Linked DNA regions of Dongshaea marina. The protein of the gene in region 2 binds, or shares a complex with, the protein of the main gene of each other region. Links are inferred from orthologs where the notes say so. Each region holds a gene or a part of one and is shown on either strand. Other genes may lie near its edges.

Region 1 (4,528 bases), 3.5 Mb from region 2 along the record:
GGTGAGCTCTCGGATCGCCGCCCTGGCATACTCCGGCATCCGCCAGCGCAGGGTATCGCTGAGAGTCATTCCCTGCTCCAAAGACACGGGCTCTATCCCCATGATCCGGATATGTGGGATCGGGTAACCCAGGCGTCGCCCGGTTTCTATTACCTTGAGCACATCGCCGGCATGGGTTGAGAAGGCGCCGATCTCCTTGTGGGAGATCACCTCGCCGGGACTGAAGATATCAAACTCCCCCGGATCCAGGCCCATCAGGGCGCTGTCGACGATCAAAAGCTCCTCTATCTCCTCCTCCAGATAGTGCAGCACCTTGAGTGAATCGCCACCGACATCAATTAGCCCAAACTTTATGTCCGGATAGTGATCCGCCAGATAATCGACGATGGCAGGTCCAATGCCATCATCGCTCATCATGCTGTTACCGACCCCAAGCAGGTATTGGGTATACTGCGCCATCGTTACTCCTTGAACTCAACATCCAGGTAGTGGGTGGAACAGGAGATACAGGGATCATAGGCACGAACCAGCATCTCAAGATGCAGGCGCATCTCATCCTGGGTCATATCCTTGTTCAGCATCTCGGGCACCAACTTGTCAAAGTCAAACTGGATGTTACCGTGGTTCTGATTGGTCGGAATAATGCAGTTACCGCCGGTACAGAAACCCTCCTTGTCGTATTGATAGTTGTGGAACAAGATGCCACGGGGAACCTCAACCGCACCGAACCCTTCGCTATCAAAACGGGTTGGTTTGGCCAGAGGCTGATCCTCGATGCCGTTGGCGATCAGATCATCCAGCCCCTCTTTCACCGTATGCAGGCTGTGTACTATCTCAACCACCTGGGCCACGTTATTCATATAGGGGTTGTGGCACTGGGGCTGAAGTCCCAGAGTCTGGGCGATCGCTTTGGCTTCGGGGCGTAGCTGATCATAGTTGTTGTTAAAGCGAGCCAGGGCACCTGCCATATAGCTTGGGAGCTTATTGCGGGTGTGCTTGGCGGTCGAGGTCGGCACCACAAACTCGTTGGTGACCGACAGGTAGTCGTCGAGTGGCCATTGTTGCTTGCTGCCATCGGGCATCACGGTCTGGATGCAGCCGTCATACAGGCCATACTCTACGCTGTCGTGTAGCGCCATATACTCGGTCGGACGATCAAAGGTCGGGATCTGACCTGCCACCGAAGCCAGGGTCTGGACGATCGCATCCCAGTCTTTCACCACCTCATTTTCCAGGCGCTCGCGGGCAGCCTTGACCTCATCCAGGGTGGGGTAGGAGCTGAAGCCTCCCGGCACCGGACGGGTAGGGTGGGTGGTACGCCCGGCCAGCAAAGAGCCAACCACATGACCAAAGTTCTTCAGGCGCAGTGCCTGTTTGACGGTTTCGGGGTGGGTTGGCAGCAGCGGGAACACCGATTTGACCCCAAGAAGATCCGGTGCCACCAGGAACAACAGGTGGACTACGTGCGAATCAAAGGTTTCCGCATGCTTAAGGATGCGTCGTAGCTTCCAGCTTTGCTCGGTGAGCTCAATTCCCAGTGCATCTTCGGTGGCCTTGCAGGAGGCCAGGGTATGACCGATAGAGCAGATCCCGCAGATCCGGCTGGTGATACGCGCCACTTCGGAGTAGTGACGACCGCGGATCATCGATTCGAAGAAGCGCGGCGCCTCTGGTACCTGCCACTCACACTTTTCTATGGTGCCATCACTGACATTGACGACAATATTGCCATGTCCCTCAACCCGAGTGATGTGATTGACATTGATATCGATATTCTTGCCCATTATTTGTCACTCCTGAGGTTGGCGGTATACATCCGGGACTTGGTTTCGGCCCACTCCTTGGCGAGTCCGGCTTTCTCCTGCAGCACTTTAACCAGGGCTTTCTCATTGGCATCCGGCATCAGGCCTCGGCAAGCCTCACAGGGAACACCATCGGCGGGGCAGGGAGCGCCACAACCGCCACGAGCCACCATACCCATACAGTGATCGCCCTGGGTGTAACGGCAGACGGTCTCACGCTTCTTACACTCGGCACACACTGACTGATCGAGGATCACCGGCTCCTTGCCATGCAGCAGGTGGGAGACGATATACACAAACTCTTTCATACTGACCGGGCAGCCGTGAACCTGGTAGTCCACCTTGATCGCAGCCGAGATCGGCAGGGCCTTCTGGCTGTCGAGCTGCGGACTCATCGCGTCTTTGCCATAGACGTTTATCAGGTAATCACTCTGGTGGTTTTTCAGGGCGTTGATCCCGCCGGTACAGGCGCAGGCACCATAGGTGACCACTGTATTAGCCCGGGCACGAATCGATTGCAGGCGGGCCCGATCAGATTCGCGGGTGAAGCTACCTTCGATGAAGGCGATATCAATGGGGTCTGTGGTTTTCTCGCTCATCGCCTCACGGAACTCGACGATCTCCAGGTGATCAAGCAGCCCCAGGAACACCTCTTCTCCCAGATTGGTCAGTTCGATCTGACAACCTTCGCAGCTGGCGAAGTCAAAAAATGCAACTTTTGCTTTACTCATGAGGTTCTCTCCTCGCTCTAACGGGCGTCCTAGGGTTCGGCTGATTCACAGGGGGCTTATGAGAGCGTGGAGTGATCTCCAGGGCTCATCATCAAAAGCCTCACCCAGGTGCTTTATTTCGCTAAAGCTAAAGACGGCACCATCGACACAGGTGTAGCGGTCGTTGATCTGGCAGTGACCACATTTGCCGATACCGCACTTCATTCGGCGCTCCAGATCCAGGTAGATGCTGTCTTCAGTGACTCCGATATCCAGTAGTTTCTGGATCACGAACTTATACATGACAGGTGGACCACAGACGATCACCTTGGTATCGGGATCGATCTGCGCCTGATCAAACAATGTGGTGATCACCCCGACGTTGCCTTGCCAGCTGGCATCGGCCTTGTCGACCGTCTCAAAGTAGTCCACATCGTTGGAGCGGCGCCAGTGGGCCAGATCCTGGAGGAACAACTGCTCAGAGGGGGAGCGGGCACCGAAGAACAGGGAGAATTTCTTGAACTCATTGCGGCGGTCGAGAATGTATTTGATCAGGCTGCGGGTTGGACACAGGCCGATACCTCCGGCCACGATCAGTATGTTGTTATCGCGCAGATCATCGAGGGGGAACCCGGTTCCCAGCGGACCGCGCACAAACAGGCTATCGCCCTGCTTGAGGTTGTTGATCGCCGTGGAAACCCTTCCGACCGAACGTACCACGATATCAAAGGTTTTTTTGCGGGTTGGCGAGCTGGCGTAACCGATTGGGATCTCACCGTAACCAAACAGGGAGACTTCCAGGATCTGTCCCGGCTCAAACTCCATCACCGAGGGATCGGAGGGCAGCAGGGTGTAATACTTCTCTGTATCCGTGACCTGCTCTACATGGACGATCTCACACTCGATCGGCATAAAGACGTCTTTCTCATGGCATTTGCAGTTACTCATCATCCACCTCCAAAATTTTGCTGACAACCTCAACCGGATCTGAGATCCCGGGGACACATGCGATGGTGCAGCGTCCGCAGCCGACACAGGCCTGGGTGCCCAGCTTTTCATTCAAAAATGAGGTTTTACGCAGGAAGCGGTGACGGGTCCGCTTGGCGGCACTGTCCCGGAAGTTTTCAACCTGGTTGTTGCCCAGAGAGACCTCGGCAAAATCCGGGTGCATGCAGGAGTCCCAGCTGCGGCAGCGTTTGCCCGAGACTTGATCCAGGTTCCATTCATCCTGAACGTCGAAGCAGTAACAGGTGGGACAGACGATGTTACAGGAGCCACAGGAGAAGCAGTCGGCGGAGACATCTTCCCACAGATCCATTCGGTCGTAGCGCTCACGCATCCGGATCGCCAGATCCCGGCCGGTTGCCGCGAGCTTTTTCGGACAGTTATCCAGGGCCTCCTGATTGACCTTTTCGGCCTCGCTGACCTGTGCTTCGCTGGCGGTGTCAAAGTTGGCGTATTGGAGCAGCGCCTTGCCTTTGTCACTGCGAACCTGATACAGGTAGCCACCACTGATATGGGTGACGAAGCCATCGTGCCCCTCGGCCTGGGTTTCGATAGAGGCGGTGCTGTAGAAGGCATCGGGCGCTATGGTCTGGATATTGGAGCCGATCAGGGTGATCGCCTCACGATTTTTGGTGTAGTGCTGATCTTCGATTGGCTCGGCAAACAGCTGATCCAGCATATCGATCGCCTTGATGTCGTAGAAATGGACACCGAACAGGATCTTGGGTTGCGGATTGATACTGGATTTAGCCTTATTGTCTCTGAAGGTCAGAAGTTCCTGGGTCGGCGGGAAGATCTCCTTTTTCGGTGGCAGCAGGGTAACGTCGTAATCCAGGCGGATGGCCTCGGCCCTACTTAGGGTCTCAAAGACAAACTTGTCCTTTTTAGCGACCGGTGCAACAACCGTGTTGGCTGCAATCATCTTTTCGAGAAAGGGGGAAAAGTCTCCTTCTCGCAAAAAGTAGTTCTCGTTCATAGGGTTCCCTCACATGACAGATACTGCTGATTGTG
Region 2 (5,819 bases):
GCCTTGTCGCCGTGGCTGCCCTGCGGGTGAGATGATTACTGACAAAACAGCCCGCCGCGACACCACTGGTGATGAGTAACATCAGGATGCTGAAGTGAAGTTGGGTCAGGCTAAAGGGTTCGATGATCACCAGCGGAGCCAAGCTGGTAAAGATGCAGTAGATACATACGGTGCAGACAAAGGTCAGGGTGCACAACAGGTATGAAGCATTGCCCAGATTATGCCGGTAGTTGCGAAGGAGTCGCAGCATCGATAGGCAGGCGCTATCTTGTTGCCGTGGTGAAGGCAGGCGCTTGATGAGGGGGAGCAGGGCCAAATTATACAAGCCACTGGCGATCAATAGCCCGGCGGGCCCAACCAGTTTACCCAGCAATCCCCCGAGAAAGATGCTGATGCAGGGAAGGAAGGCAAAGGTAAAATAGACGGTTCCGAGAATTCTTCTCGCCTGTTGCTCCTCAAAGCTTTCATTGATGAGGGTGGCCACGATCACACTGCCACCGGCTCCGCCGAAGCCAATGATGAAGCGCGCCAGGTTCAAAAGCTCGTGAGAGCGGGTAACTGTGGCAATGATAGCCATCACCGAGCCTGCCAGGGAAAACAGCATTGCGTATTTCAGGGTGGTCAGGCGTCCCAGCCGGTCCGCCAGTATTCCATAGGGGAGCTGCCCCAGGGCGTACCCTAAGAGGAAGAAAGAGAGCAGCTCGGCCGATTGGGTTGATGTCAGCTGTAGCAGGCTGGCGAAATCACCCAGGGCGGGGGTGATAAACAGCATGCTGACCATGGAGAAGCTCATCAGCAAAATGAGCGCCATGTACTGGCGCAGGGTCAGGGATTTCATCTTGGGCAGTGGAATACACAGGGTCGATAACAGATCAGTGTACGCCTCGAGCTGTGGGAAGCAAAGGAAGAGACTCCCGGGTCTGTCGCCACAAGTCAGATGAACTTCAACCCTTGGCTGATAATCCTGTGAGGCAGGACTATTTTTTGCGCTCCTGGCTTGCTTCGGATCGGCCTTCGTCGTAGCGTAGAGATAGGCGTGGTTATCCTGGGATAAGATGTACAGAAATTGCGCAACTTAATATCTTCGACACTGGGAGTGAGCCTATGGATGGCAAAGTGCGAAAACTCTTTATTCTGGACACCAATGTTTTACTTCACGAACCCCTCTCTATCTACTCATTTGATGAGCATGATGTTCTGATCCCGATGACAGTGCTTGAAGAGCTGGATCGGATCAAAGACAGACAAAAAGATGTCAGCCGGGATGCAAGGGTAGCGATTCGCTCTTTGGAGGATGTATTCAGCGATGCCGAGCCGGAAGAGATCGCCTCGGGGGTACCTCTTCTTAAAGATCAGACCGGAGAGACTGAGCTTGGTAACATCTCTATCTTTGCCGATCATCAGCTGCCCCTCAAAGAGGAGCAGTTTACCGACAATGGCCCCGATAACCGGATTATCAATGCAGCCATCTTCTTGCAAAACCAAAATGTAAAACGCAAGGTGGTGCTGGTTACCAAAGATATCAATATGCGGCTTAAGGCCAAGGGAGCCGGACTTAGATATGTTGAGGATTATCGCTCGGATCAGCTGATTGATGATATCAACCTGCTTGCCAAAGGTTACAAGGATTTTGAGGGAGACTTCTGGAGCCGGATTGGCGACTGCCAGAGCGAGTCCGAAGGGCGCCACACCATACACACGGTTGATAGCAAGGCCCTGGAGGATACCTATATCAACACCTACCTCATCGATGAGAGCGAGAGGTTTGCCGGCAGAGTGATGGCGAAGCAGGAGGATAAGACCAGCTTTATCGATCTTGGACGGGAGCGGCTGATGGCCCGCCATGCCTGGGGATCCATCCCAAGGATATCTATCAGGGAATGGCACTGGATGCCCTGCTCGATCCCGAGATTGAGCTGGTGATCCTCACCGGTCCGGCCGGAAGTGGTAAGACCCTATTGGCGATGGCGGCAGCCCTGGAGCTGGTCATCGAGAAGAAGGTCTATGAGCGGGTCATAGTGACTCGTAACACCCCGGAGATCGCTGAGTCGATCGGCTTCTTACCAGGTTCAGAAGAGGAGAAGATGATGCCTTGGCTGGCATCGATCACCGATACCCTGGATGTGTTGCATCAGCACGATGAGTGCCCCGATGGCTCGCTGAACTTTATTCTCAACAAGGCCAATATTCAGTTCAAGTCGGTTAACTTCATGCGCGGGCGCAGCATCCAGAATAGCTTTGTGCTGCTGGATGAATGCCAGAACCTCACCGCCTCTCAGCTCAAGACCATCATTACCCGCTGTGGAGCTGGCACCAAGCTTATCTGCTCGGGTAACCTGGCACAGATAGATAGCAGCTATCTGTCGCCCGTGACCTCGGGTCTGACCTATATCGTTGAGCGTTTTAAGGACTTTGAGGGCAGTGCTAACGTCTTCCTGCAGGGCGTGGTACGAAGCCGTTTGGCCTCCTTTGCCGAAGAAAACCTCTAGAGATCAGCGAGAGACAAAAAAGGGTCAGCGACGGCTGACCCTCTTTATTTTTACTCTGAAAGACCAGCTATTGTTCCCGGCCTTCAGAATCTGACTCTCTTAGCAGGCTTGCTTGCTGATCACTTCTCCGGGAGTAATACAGCCCGCCACGGGACAGACATTCAGGCACAGATGGCAGCCCGGACACTTGGCCTTATCCAGGGTTGGCTTGCGGCTTTGATGATCCCAGTGGATCGCCTGGTGGGCACCATCCTGACAGGAGAGGTGGCACTGGCCACAGCCGATACATGATTTGTGATCAAAATGAGGATAGATGATCCGATCCCGGTTGAGCTCTTCGGCAGCAACCGTGTTCTGCAAAGACAGGCCAACCATATCCTCAACCCGTTCAAATCCCTTATCCTGCATATAGTGGCTGAGTCCGGATTTCAGGTCTTCGACGATCCGGTAGCCATGCTCCATCACCGAGGTGGTGACCTGCAGAGTCCGTGAGCCTAACAGCAAAAAGTGAACCGCATCTTCCCAGGTATAGATCCCGCCCTGGCCACTAATGGGTAGTCTGAACTCGGGATGCTGCATCAGTTGGGCGATAAAGCGCAGGGCGATCGGCTTGATGGCGCGCCCCGAGTATCCGGAGATCGATGACTTACCCCGGATCTGAGGCTCCGGGGTAAAACTGTTGAGATCGATGCCGGTCAGGGATTTAACCGTGTTGATCGCGGCTATGCCATTGGCACCGGCTTTTTGCGCAGCCAGCGCCGGGATCTCCATTTGGCCGATATTTGGGGTCATCTTCGCCCAAACCGGCAGCGAGCTACCCCGTTTAACCGCGGCCGTGTAGCGTGCCACCAGATCATCATTTTGACCCACGTCTGAGCCCATGGCATCACTGGTCATCTGCGGGCAGGAGAAATTACACTCCAGAATATCCACCCCGGCCTCCTCACTGAGACGGGCCAGCTCCTGCCACTCCTGCTCATTAGAGCCCATGATGGAGGCAACCACCACCTTCTCTGGATAGTCTCGCTTGAGGCGAGCCAGCATCTCCAGGTTACGCTCCAACGGCTTGTCCGAGATCTGTTCCATATTCTTAAAGCCACTCCAGCCACTGCCATCACGCACATGGTCAAAGCGGGGGGAGACCTCATTGGCAATAAAAAAGCCGATGGTTTTGTAGACGACCCCGGCCCAGCCCGCATCAAAGGCCCGGGCGCACATCTCATAGTTGCTACTAACCGGGGAGGAGGAGAGGAAAAAGGGGTTCTCACAGCGAACGCCATTCATTTCGATTGATAGATCTTTAATTAGTGGCATTCCTTACCCCTCCATTGCCATCTGTTGTGAAGGCTCGCATTGAGCCAGGAACTGCATTAGTCGCGTCGCAACCTGCTTGCCATCGGCAACCGCATCCACCACGGTTCGACCGCCGTGGGCCAGATCGCCGGCAATAAACAAGCCCCGGGTCTCATCGGCTTCGACCGGGTGGCGGGCCGTCTGTCCGGTTGCATCGATCAGCAGATCACAGCTGATGCTAAGCTCTGCGCCTTCAAGCTCCCTGTGGGTATGGCGATCCTGCCACTCGATAAACTGCCCCTTGAGCGCAATCAACTCTCCATTATCCTCGATGAGCTCACTTAAGATGGCGTTCGGGATAATAGGGATCCCTAGCCGATTGATATGCGACTTTTCAGCCTGGGTGGCGGGCATCTCATTGATGCCGCGTCGATACAGGACGGTGACATCGGCGCCCAAGCGCTTGGCTTCGTTCGCGCAATCCATCGCAACATCCCCTCCGCCTATGACCACCACTCGCTTGGCAGTGGATCCGGTATTGGTTGCTGTGCGTTGTTGATAGAGGAAGTCGACGCCGGCTAGTACCTGAGCCGATTCGCTGACCACGGAACGCATCGGTTGCCACAGGCCACTGGCGACAATCACAGCCGCATATTGAGAGCGCAGCTCATCGAGGGTGATATCTTCACCAATTCGGGTACCGTAGCGGATCTCGACCCCACATTCGGCGATAAGCGCCACCTCACGCTCGATGAGCTCTGCGGGAAGGCGTGATGCTGGGATCCCATAACGTGTCCAGCCTCCGGCTTGCTGCTGCGCTTCAAAAACCACCACCGGATGTCCGGCCAATGCCAGGGCGCGGGCGGCACTCAGGCCTGCCGGGCCTGCGCCTATGATGGCGACCGACTGTTTATCCTGCTTGATTGGCTGACAGATCTTGATTTGGCACTCATGTTCATAATCGGTGAGCACCCCCTGGATCATGGCGATATCAACCGGGCGATCCAGCCCGGAGCGGCTACAGCCCTTTGCACAAAGCTTTTCGGTCGGGCAGACCCGGGCGCAGACTCCCCCCAATGGGTTGTTTTCACGAAGGGTTTCGACGGCTCCCTTGAGATTACGAAAGCGTAGCGAGCGAATAAAGCGAGCTGGCTCGGCTGCGGCAGGGCAGCGTTTGCTGCAGGGAGCATCGTGACACAGCAGGCAGCGGTGAGCTTCCTGCTCGGCATGATTGAGCTTTTCACCTAAAGAGAGCGCTCTTTGGTTTGAAGATTCATCCATAGCATTGATTTCCTTATTTTTAGAGTAATATCCGGCAGCACCTGAGGGAGGTTCTCAAGAGCGGATGTTCCTTATCGCTCAAAAATCTCAGCCCCTACCTGCGAGCCAAGCTGAAGACTCAGGCATAGATATGGGGAGTGTGTTTGAGTAGGCACCCATCTTGGAATAGTGATACCGGCGCCTGGTCTGTTTGCTCTGATAGGTGAAGGTCGATGAATCATCCTGATCGGCGTACATCATGCCTGCTCCATCTGGCACTGCCGAGCCGGACTATAGATAGAGACCATACAAATAACAAGGATAATCAGGGCGAATTTAAACGGATGGCAAAAAATGAGAATTACATCACATCAACAGCCTGTCATCGGGGATGGCAGCAAAGGATAGTCCCGGGTTATTAAGGAGTGCTCATCCCTCCTTTGCGGTATAGAAGGCGAAGCTCATCGACTCGCCCGGACTTTTTAAGTGCCTCGAGCCCTTGGTTAAAGTCGTTGATCAGCTTTTGTGCCTGAGATGACTTTTTGCTGAGCAGCAGGTAATGATGGCTGAGAACCACGGGTTTGGGGTGATTCGTAAATAGCAGTTCGGCATTTTGGTAATGGCGGTTGAGGGTGTAGTAGCCGACATCAAAGCTTTCAATGGTGAGATCGACTCTTCCTGAGAGCAGCAGATCAAAGCACTGCTTGAGGCGGTTGACAAAAATCACCTCAATAATCCCTTCCCGGGCAGCCTGATAAAAAGCATCATCATAGGTAT

What was found.
Region 1: the proteins of preA (region 2) and DB847_RS03975 are in contact, whole or in part, in a crystal structure (PDB 5UE9), measured with the Lactococcus lactis proteins. The link is inferred for Dongshaea marina from one-to-one orthologs. Residues at the interface, in WP_025017116.1 of Lactococcus lactis: Gly25, Phe27, Phe29, Glu32, Tyr33, Lys35, Tyr36, Lys48, Phe56, Thr60, Pro61, Arg62, Val63, Ala64, Glu65, Thr66, Ala67, Ser68, Gly69, Met70, Ile74, Gln77, Pro223, Glu251, Phe274, Ala275, Pro277, Phe278; in WP_023189152.1 of Lactococcus lactis: Leu4, Gln5, Ala47, Ser48, Met49, Leu50, Leu51, Arg52, Arg53, Met95, Leu98, Arg223, Met224, Ala225, Cys226, Ile228, Gly229, Ala230, Cys231, Tyr232, Ala233, Val235, Glu236, His237, Asn243, His244, Ala245, Lys247, Glu250.

The regions. Positions count from the first base shown.
Region 1 is NZ_CP028897.1:794,413-798,940, forward strand. The notes cover bases 1,520-4,513. They hold DB847_RS03975 (FAD/NAD(P)-binding protein), read right to left. Parts: upstream 3,461-4,513; coding sequence 2,579-3,460; downstream 1,520-2,578. Other genes in these bases: DB847_RS03965 (Ni/Fe hydrogenase subunit alpha), read right to left, coding at 1,520-1,784; DB847_RS03970 (NADH-quinone oxidoreductase subunit B family protein), read right to left, coding at 1,784-2,533; DB847_RS03980 (4Fe-4S dicluster domain-containing protein), read right to left, coding at 3,453-4,493. Outside these bases: DB847_RS03960 (hydrogenase maturation protease), read right to left, coding at 1-459; more of DB847_RS03965, read right to left, coding at 462-1,519.
Region 2 is NZ_CP028897.1:4,297,653-4,303,471, reverse strand. What follows is about bases 1,697-4,676. They hold preA (NAD-dependent dihydropyrimidine dehydrogenase subunit PreA), read right to left. Parts: upstream 3,804-4,676; coding sequence 2,589-3,803; downstream 1,697-2,588. Other genes in these bases: DB847_RS20070 (FAD-dependent oxidoreductase), read right to left, coding at 3,807-4,676. Also shown: DB847_RS20085 (MFS transporter), read right to left, coding at 1-838; more of DB847_RS20070, read right to left, coding at 4,677-5,063; DB847_RS20065 (substrate-binding periplasmic protein), read right to left, coding at 5,461-5,819.